Regions from separate parts of the Clostridium intestinale genome, predicted to be linked through region 2. Evidence: a T-box and tRNA genes for the amino acid it is inferred to sense, from the RefSeq annotation. Region 2 holds a T-box; the other holds one or more tRNA genes.
The links. A T-box is a leader RNA that pairs with one kind of tRNA and senses whether it is charged. The one in region 2 lies ahead of tyrS (tyrosine--tRNA ligase), so its partner is inferred to be a tRNA-Tyr.
Positions count from the first base shown of each region.

Region 1: it has a tRNA-Tyr gene. The T-box ahead of tyrS (tyrosine--tRNA ligase) is inferred to sense a tRNA for this amino acid. The anticodon was not compared.

Region 1 is NZ_CP121166.1:2,770,814-2,775,407, reverse strand. It holds gene mreB (rod shape-determining protein MreB) at 1-111, shown strand, start outside; gene yyaC (spore protease YyaC) at 170-709, opposite strand; gene P8F83_RS14180 (hypothetical protein) at 861-1,472, shown strand; tRNA gene P8F83_RS14175 (tRNA-Thr) at 1,646-1,720, shown strand; tRNA gene P8F83_RS14170 (tRNA-Tyr) at 1,730-1,814, shown strand; tRNA gene P8F83_RS14165 (tRNA-Val) at 1,829-1,904, shown strand; tRNA gene P8F83_RS14160 (tRNA-Thr) at 1,968-2,042, shown strand; tRNA gene P8F83_RS14155 (tRNA-Tyr) at 2,051-2,135, shown strand; tRNA gene P8F83_RS14150 (tRNA-Val) at 2,150-2,225, shown strand; tRNA gene P8F83_RS14145 (tRNA-Thr) at 2,289-2,363, shown strand; tRNA gene P8F83_RS14140 (tRNA-Tyr) at 2,372-2,456, shown strand; SAM riboswitch class I at 2,563-2,665, shown strand; gene metK (methionine adenosyltransferase) at 2,743-3,918, shown strand; gene nagA (N-acetylglucosamine-6-phosphate deacetylase) at 3,981-4,594, opposite strand, start outside.
Region 2 is NZ_CP121166.1:3,509,979-3,514,572, forward strand. It holds gene P8F83_RS17895 (Fur family transcriptional regulator) at 1-90, shown strand, start outside; gene P8F83_RS17900 (Dps family protein) at 268-744, shown strand; gene tyrS (tyrosine--tRNA ligase) at 1,005-2,198, opposite strand; T-box leader at 2,350-2,610, opposite strand; gene abc-f (ribosomal protection-like ABC-F family protein) at 2,765-4,594, opposite strand, start outside.

The sequences.
Region 1 (4,594 bases), 740 kb from region 2:
GTAAAAGTTAATGTAGCTGATAATTCAGTAGATTGTGTTGTTTTAGGATCTGGAAAAGCATTAACGTCTTTAGAAAAAGGACATGGTGAGTTTTTAATCTCAAATAAATAGAGTATTTATAAAAATAAAATGCTACTAAAAATTCTATATTTTTAGTAGCATTTTATTTTTATATAGAAAGTTTTTTTATATCACTCAAATAGTAAGAGTGAACTATTCCTTTAACAATAGATTTACTCATATCCATTATTAAAGAAAGGCGTATAGTTCTATTAGAAAAAATTTCGGTAGCGCTACTTGAATCAACAATGCCTATAATAGAAGCATTACCTACATCAGGAAGAGTTTTTCCAACACCCTTTCCAGGATGTATAGCATAATCTCTTACATGAATTTCACCTATTGAATTAATATCTCCTAGACAAGCATCTATGCCTATTATTAAAGAATTAGGATGATTTTTATTAATCTCAACTAATTTTTTATCTATATTTAATGCGTGGATAGGTGAAGATAAAGTTCCGTAAATTGGTAAGGGTATTAGAGTTTCTTTTAGTAATGTACCTACTAGTGGTCCAAGAGAATCTCCTATACATTTATCAGTTCCTATACAGACTATTACAGTATTGTCTTTTATATAGTCTCTCAAGAAGTAAGCTATTTCGTAATAGGCCATATTTTCTTTATAATTTACTTTAACTTTATTCAAAAAAACCATCCTTTCTACTTGATGTATAAACGGTACTTTATTATATATGCAAGCAAAAAGAACCTTATTATATATAATAAAAAATTATAATATCAAAAGTATAAAAATGATAAATAATGGCAATAAAGGTTAATAGTAGAGAGGTGATAAAATGAATAAAAAAATTTTAACGATATTAGTTATATTAGCAACAATTATAAGTGTAGTCTTTATCTTATACCCAAGTAATCCTAAAAAAACAACGGAACAAAGCGTACAAGTTAAAAATAATACATCTAAGAAACAAGTTGCAGATAAAGCAAATAATGAAAATAATACTAGTGTAAAAAATGATAAATTAGAAACGGAAAAGAAAGCAGACGACAAAGGTAAGGCTGAAAATAGTGACCCATTAATTAAAGTTGAGGGTAATGAGTATGAAGATTCATATATAGATAATTCTAAAAATAATTATAATAAACCTGATAAAAAAGAAGAAGAGGCTTTGACTGCAAGTATGATTTTTAAGGTTGATAAAAATACAATAGAGAAGAAAATTTCTGTATCTAACAAAGCAAAATTGCTTTATTATGCAAGTAAATTATCTAATTTTGATTATGCACAAATCAAAGATATATTAGATAATGGAGATGAAGTGGATGGAGCTAAAGATATAGTTAAAATATTAAAAAATAGATTAAAAGCAAGTGATTATGAAGAAGTTAAAAAAATTCTCAGCCCTTATATAGATATAGAAAAAATAGAAAATCATATTAGTGTATAGGTTTAAAAGAAAGTTTGAAAAAATCAAATAATAGACTAATAAGGAGAAAAATATAGAAAATAGGAGTTTAAGTGTAATAATATCTGTAAATGAGGTATTTTAAGAGTTGAAACTTATTACTTATCCCCTTATACTAATCATTGTCGGTTCTGTGAAAGAATCAATATAAATCCGCTGGCATGGCTCAACGGTAGAGCAGCTGACTTGTAATCAGCAGGTTGTAGGTTCGATTCCTATTGCCAGCTCCACAAAAACATGGAGGAGTTCCCGAGTGGCCAAAGGGGGCAGACTGTAAATCTGTTACGTTTCGTTTCGATGGTTCGAATCCGTCCTCCTCCACCATTTTTTAAAAATAAGGGCGCATAGCTCAGCTGGGAGAGCACCTGCCTTACAAGCAGGGGGTCACAGGTTCGATCCCTGTTGTGCCCACCAATAGTTATAATATTAAATTATAACCAAGCAAGTTTAATTAATAGGCATTAAAAGTGAATATGTGCTGGCATGGCTCAACGGTAGAGCAGCTGACTTGTAATCAGCAGGTTGTAGGTTCGATTCCTATTGCCAGCTCCATAAAACATGGAGGAGTTCCCGAGTGGCCAAAGGGGGCAGACTGTAAATCTGTTACGTTTCGTTTCGATGGTTCGAATCCGTCCTCCTCCACCATTTTTTAAAAATAAGGGCGCATAGCTCAGCTGGGAGAGCACCTGCCTTACAAGCAGGGGGTCACAGGTTCGATCCCTGTTGTGCCCACCAATAGTTATAATATTAAATTATAACCAAGCAAGTTTAATTAATAGGCATTAAAAGTGAATATGTGCTGGCATGGCTCAACGGTAGAGCAGCTGACTTGTAATCAGCAGGTTGTAGGTTCGATTCCTATTGCCAGCTCCATAAAACATGGAGGAGTTCCCGAGTGGCCAAAGGGGGCAGACTGTAAATCTGTTACGTTTCGTTTCGATGGTTCGAATCCGTCCTCCTCCACCAATAAAAGTAGATTATTCTACTTTTTTATTTTTTTTATTTATTACAAATTTTTATTGAAATATTAATCTAATAATGATATAATTATTCACGAAATGAATAATGATAACTCTTATCAAGAGAGGTGGAGGGATAGGGCCCTACGAAACCCGGCAACCTGTGTTATGCACAAAGGTGCCAATTCCTGCAGTGAAAAATCTGCGAGATAAGAGAGAGAATTAATTTATCAAGTCTCTTCTTATCGGAGGGCTTTATTTTTTTGCAATAATATATCGGAGGGAGAAATAAAATGAAAAGATTATTTACATCTGAATCAGTTACAGAAGGACATCCAGATAAAATCTGTGATCAAATATCAGATTCAGTTTTAGATGCTATATTTGAACAAGATCCAAATGCTAGAGTAGCATGTGAGACAGCAGTTACAACTGGGATGGTAATGGTAATGGGGGAAATATCAACTAAATGTTATGTGGATATTCCTAAGGTGGTTAGACAAACTATTAGAGAAATAGGTTACGATAGAGCAAAATATGGATTTGACTGTGATACTTGTGCAGTATTAACTACTATAGACGAGCAATCATCAGATATAGCTCAAGGAGTAGATGAGGCTTTAGAATCTAGAGAAGGCGAAATGGATAAAATAGATGCAGTTGGAGCTGGAGATCAAGGAATGATGTTTGGTTTTGCAACTAATGAAACTCCAGAATTAATGCCAGCACCTATAGCTATGGCGCATAGACTTTCAAGAAGATTATCTGAAGTAAGAAAAAATGGAACTTTAGAGTATTTAAGACCAGATGGAAAAACTCAAGTTACAGTAGAATATGATGATAATAAAGTAAAAAGAATTGATGCTATAGTAGTGTCAACTCAACATGGACCAGAGGTATCACAAGAACAAATAAAAAGTGATATTTTAGAACATGTAATAAAGGCTGTTATACCAGCTGAATTATTAGATGAAAATACTAAATATTATATAAATCCAACTGGAAGATTTGTTATAGGTGGACCACAAGGAGACGCTGGGTTAACTGGTAGAAAAATAATTGTTGATACCTATGGCGGATACGGTAGACATGGTGGCGGAGCTTTCTCAGGAAAAGATCCAACTAAGGTAGATAGAAGTGCAGCTTATGCAGCTAGATGGGTTGCAAAAAACCTTGTAGCAGCTGGTGTTGCTGATAAATTAGAGATAGAAGTAGCTTATGCTATAGGAGTTGCTAAACCAGTGTCAATAGAAGTAGATACATTTGGGACTGCTAAAATAGGTGATGATAAAATAATCGATATAATAAATAAGGTATTTGATTTAAGACCGGGAGCTATTATAAGAGATTTAGATTTAAGAAGACCTATATATAAGAGGACAGCAGCTTATGGACATTTTGGAAGAACAGATGTAGAACTTCCTTGGGAACAACTAACAAGGGTTGAAGAAATAAAAAAATTAATATAGTATATTAAAAAAAGTGGTTATAAAATGATTGTAAGTTATCATTTTATAAACCACTTTTTCTTCTAATTATTGGAATAAACTATTTTTCCGCCAATTATTGAATATTTAATTTCAATATTATCATCAAATAAAACTAAATCAGCATCATACCCTTCTTTTATTATACCTTTTTTGTCATCAACCTTACAATGTTTTGCAGGATTGTAAGTAGCCATCTTAATAACTTCGTGTAATGGATAGTTAGTATTTTTATATACATTTTTAATAGCATTATCAAGTGTTAAGATAGAACCAGCAAGAGCTCCATTTTCTAACCTTGCAGCACCATTTTTAACTATTACAGGCTGCCCACCCAAAGAATAAGAGCCTTCAGGCATACAACAGGCTTCCATTGCGTCAGATACTAATAAAACCTTATCAGTTGTCTTTATTTTATATGCGGTTCTTAAAGAAGGATAAGATATATGAATTCCATCAGAAATAGTTTCTGTAGTTATATTAGAATCAAAAATAGCTCCAACAGTTCCAGCTTCTCTATGTTGAAATGGAGTCATAGCATTAAAAAGATGCGTGGAGTGTGATACACCATGTTTTATGCCTTCCATTGCCTCCTCATAAGTCGCTTTAGTATGTCCTAATGAAACTCTAACACCTTTATTGTCTAAGTAAGAAATTA
Region 2 (4,594 bases):
ATTAAGGATTTAGAAGGTTTTACAATAAAAGAACAATACTTTAACTTTAAAGGTATTTGTAAAAAATGCGGGGATTTAAATAAAGAATAATCTTATTTCTTTTAGGGTATGTTAAGCACTGTAAAATTAAAATTTTACAGTGCTTTTTATTTATAATTTCTTAATAATCATTATTGACAAGACTTATCGATAATGTTATTATAATATTGTAATCATTGCAAAGTTTAAATGATTATAAAATTTATTTATTATTTGGAGGGATTATTTATGAGTAAAAATTTTATAGGTTTAGAAAAAAAATCGTTAGAAAATGTAGTAAAGGAACTTAATGTTTATTTAGCAAATTTAAATACATTATATACAAAAATACACAATCTTCACTGGAATGTTGAAGGACCTGCTTTCTTCCAATTACATGCAAAATTCGAAGAATTCTATAATGGAATATCAGAGGATTTAGATGCTGTTGCAGAAAGAATATTGATATTAGGTTTTAGACCGGCTGCTTCTTTAAAAGAATATTTAGGTTTAGCAACTATTAAAGAATTAGATAGCAAGGGAATCTCTGGAGATGAATCAATTAATATACTTCAAGAAGATTTTACTTCAATGGTCGAACATTCAAGAAAAATACTTACTTTAGCTGAAGATGCTAAAGATCAAGGAACTATAGATCTTGTAGCTGGATTTATATCAAATTACGAAAAAGCTTTATGGATGATAAGCGCATATAAAGCTAAATAATTTAAAGGAAGTTTTTTACTTCCTTTATTTGTTTTTAGGTATAAATTTCTAAATACTTGTCCACAATTTCTAATGAGGTGATTGTGGTGAGTTTAAAAAATATTTATCTTAATGAAAATTTCTATATAACCTTGGCTTTTATATCATGGTTTGGTTTTATGTGTATTCAACTAGCTCCTTAGAGGGAGCTTTTTCATTTATATAAAAAACTCCATAAGCCTAATTTCTAAGCTCATGGAGTTTTAATACTGGTACATATTCTAATCCTCAATTATAATTTTTATAAATTTCTTTTTTCCTATTTGTATAATCATTTCTTCAACTAATTTAATATTTTCTAGTTCTAAGATTCTAGTATCATTTATTTTTATTCCACCTTGTTCTATAAGTCTTCTAACTTCCTTTTTGCTTTGAACTAAAGAATGTTCAGTTAATATCTTCATTAAATCAAACTCACTTGAAGTTGCTTTTACAGTTAAAATATCATTAGGAATATTGCCTTTTTGAAAAATTTCAATAAATCTTTCTTCTGCTTCCTTAGCCTCTTCTTCTCCATGATAAAGTTTTACAATTTCTTTTGATAACTTCATTTTTATATTTCTTGGATTTTCACCATCATCTAAAGACTTTTTTATTAACTGTATATCATCTGGATGTACATCCGTTACTAATTCGTAGTACTTAATTATTAGTTCGTCTGGTATAGACATTGCTTTTTCATACATTACTTTACTAGGCTCATCTATTCCTATATAATTACCAAGACTCTTACTCATCTTCTCAATTCCATCTAAACCTTCTAATAAAGGCATAAATATAGTTGTTTGAGAGTCCTGTTTATATTCTTTTTGCAAAGTTCTCCCCATAAGAAGGTTAAACCTCTGATCTGTGCCTCCAAGTTCAATGTCTGCCTTAATTTCTACAGAATCATAAGCCTGCATTAATGGGTAAAAAAATTCGTGAATACCAATTGGTTCGTATTGAGTATATCTTTTCTTAAAATCCTCCCTTTCAAGCATTCTTGCTACAGTTGTGGTTGCCGCTAATTTAATTACATCTTCAAAATTTAACTTTGATAACCACTCACTGTTGAATCTAAGCTCTGTTTTACTTTTATCAAGTACTTTAAAAATCTGTTTTTCATAGGTTTTAGCATTTTCTATTACCTGCTCTTTTGTAAGCTGTTTTCTTGTTTTTGATTTTCCAGTAGGATCTCCTATCATTCCAGTAAAATCTCCAATAATTATCACTGCCTTATGACCTAAATCTTGAAGTTGTTTTATTTTTCTTAATACTACGGTATGACCTAGATGAATATCTGGTGCACTAGGATCTAATCCTAGTTTTACAGTTAAGGCTTTTCCTGTTTCAAGTTTTTCCTTAAGTTCATCTTTACCTACAACCTCATCTACTCCTTTCATAATTATTTTTAGTTGTTCTTCAATGCTTTTCATTTAAATTTCCTCCTTTAAACTAATATATATTCATACATAGATAATTACTTAATTACCTATTTATCTAAGTATCTACGTTCCTAATTACCTAATTATTTAATTAGATAATTAAGTATGCAGTTTTTTTGCGCAAAAAAACTCCCGTCCTTATAAAAAGGACGAGAGTAATAATCCCGTGTTACCACCTTAGTTTATCTATGCGTCACCACATAAACCTTATCAAGTACGCCAAAATTCTTGGTTATACTCTAGCACTATAACGTGTGCAGGATACGTCTTATTCCTACTAGTTGTTATCTTTCGGAATGCTGCTCAGAGATGTATTCAAATTAAAATCCTTTGCCCCTCTCACCTACCGGGAACTCTCTTTAAAGGTTATCCTAATCCTACTTATTCTCTTCAAAGCTTTTAACCATATATATTTTATCTGATGTCTAGCCATTGTAACACTCCCATTTCTTCAAGTGGGAAATAACAATGGCACGACCCTAGATAAGTTAAACTAAGATTCGGATGGAAATCAAACTCCATCCGAATCAAGTTTAACTTGATATTATTCTAATTTATTAACTTTGCTCTGTCAAGTATAACCACTCTTCCATACAAAGTTCTAGTTCAACTTGTAAATTTTCTTTATTTTTGAAACATTTATTTATTTCTTCGTAGTTTCCTTGAATAGTCTCCATCAATTCGTCCAAGGCTTTTATTTCTTTTTCTATTTCTACTATTTTTTCCTCTAACTTATTTAATTTATAGCTGTTATTTTGATTGTTGTTAGCTTTAGTCTTTTGTTGTTTTTCTATCTTTAAAGGTTTTATATCTATTTTGATTTCTTCTCTTTCATTTTTCTTAACCTTATAATAATCATAATCTCCTAAATAGCTGTTAAATTTTCCACCCTCTAAAGCTACTATTCTACTGCTCATTTTATTAATAAAATATCTGTCATGAGATATAAAAAATATTGTTCCTTTAAACTCATCTAAGGTATCTTCTAGGGTCTCTATAGAATCAATATCTAAGTGATTTGTAGGCTCATCTAATATTAATAAATTCGCCTCATGATATAACAGCTTACTAAGTTTTAATCTAGTTCTCTCTCCACCAGACAATCCCTTAACCTTTTTGAATACTATTTCTCCAAAAAACATATATTTAGCTAAATACTCTCTAGCTTTTCCTTCTAATATTTCTACATCTTCTCTAAAACACTCTAATACAGTTAATTCCTCATTATTAAATATAATATTTTGAGGTAGATAAGCTAATTTTACATTAGCACCAATCTCTGAAACTCCACTATCTAAGGATTCTTCCTTTAATAATGTTTTTAATAAAGTTGACTTTCCAGAACCATTCGCACCTATTAGGGCCACTCTTTCCTTAAATCTAACTAATAAATCACCTTCAACAAATAGAATCTTATCCTCAAATCTTTTAGAAGCACTTATAACTTTAATCACTTCCTGAGCTGACCTATCCCCTTGAGATATAGTAATGTGCATATTTACTTTTTCAGTTTTTGGTTTATCTACCTTATCCATTTTTTCTAATCTTTTTTGCATACTGAAAGCTCTTCTATAGAATTTTTCATTTCCAGAGCGATTAGCCCAATCTCTTAAGGTCTTTATGGACTTCTCCATTGAGTTTATCTTTTTTTGTTGTACCTTATATAACTCATATTGCTGCAATAGATTATCTTCTTTTTCTTTAACATAAGCTGAATAGTTCCCTTTATAACTAGTGCTTATTAAATCCTCTATTTCTATAGTTTTTGTTATTACATTATCTAAAAAATATCTGTCATGGGATACTATAATAACTGTTCCTTTATAATTTCTAAGATACTCTTCAAGCCATTCTAAGGACTCCATATCAAGATGATTAGTAGGCTCATCTAAAAGAAGAATATCTGGATTTTCTAGCAGTATCTTTCCAAGTACTACTGTAGTTTTCTCTCCGCCACTTAATAAATCAAAGCTCCTATCTAAAAAACTTTCTTTAAATTTAAGGCCTTCACAAACCTTACTAAGCTTCTCTTCCTTATCGTATCCTCCTAGAACTTCATAATTTTGCTGAAGCTCGCTATATTGACTTAATAACCTAGAAATATCTTCTCTCTCATCTGACATTATACTTTCTAGAGACTTCATTTTCTTCTCAAGCACTAATAGTTCATCAAATGCTATATTTAAAATTTCTCTTACTGTTGAACCTTCTTCGAACCCATGAATCTGTTCTAAATAGCCAATAGAAGCACCTCTTCTAATACTTATACTTCCATTATCAAGATTTTCAGTTCCATAAATGAGTTTTAAAACAGTACTTTTTCCACATCCATTCCTTCCTACTATACCTATCCTTTCACCTTTATTAACTTCAAAGGTTATATTTTT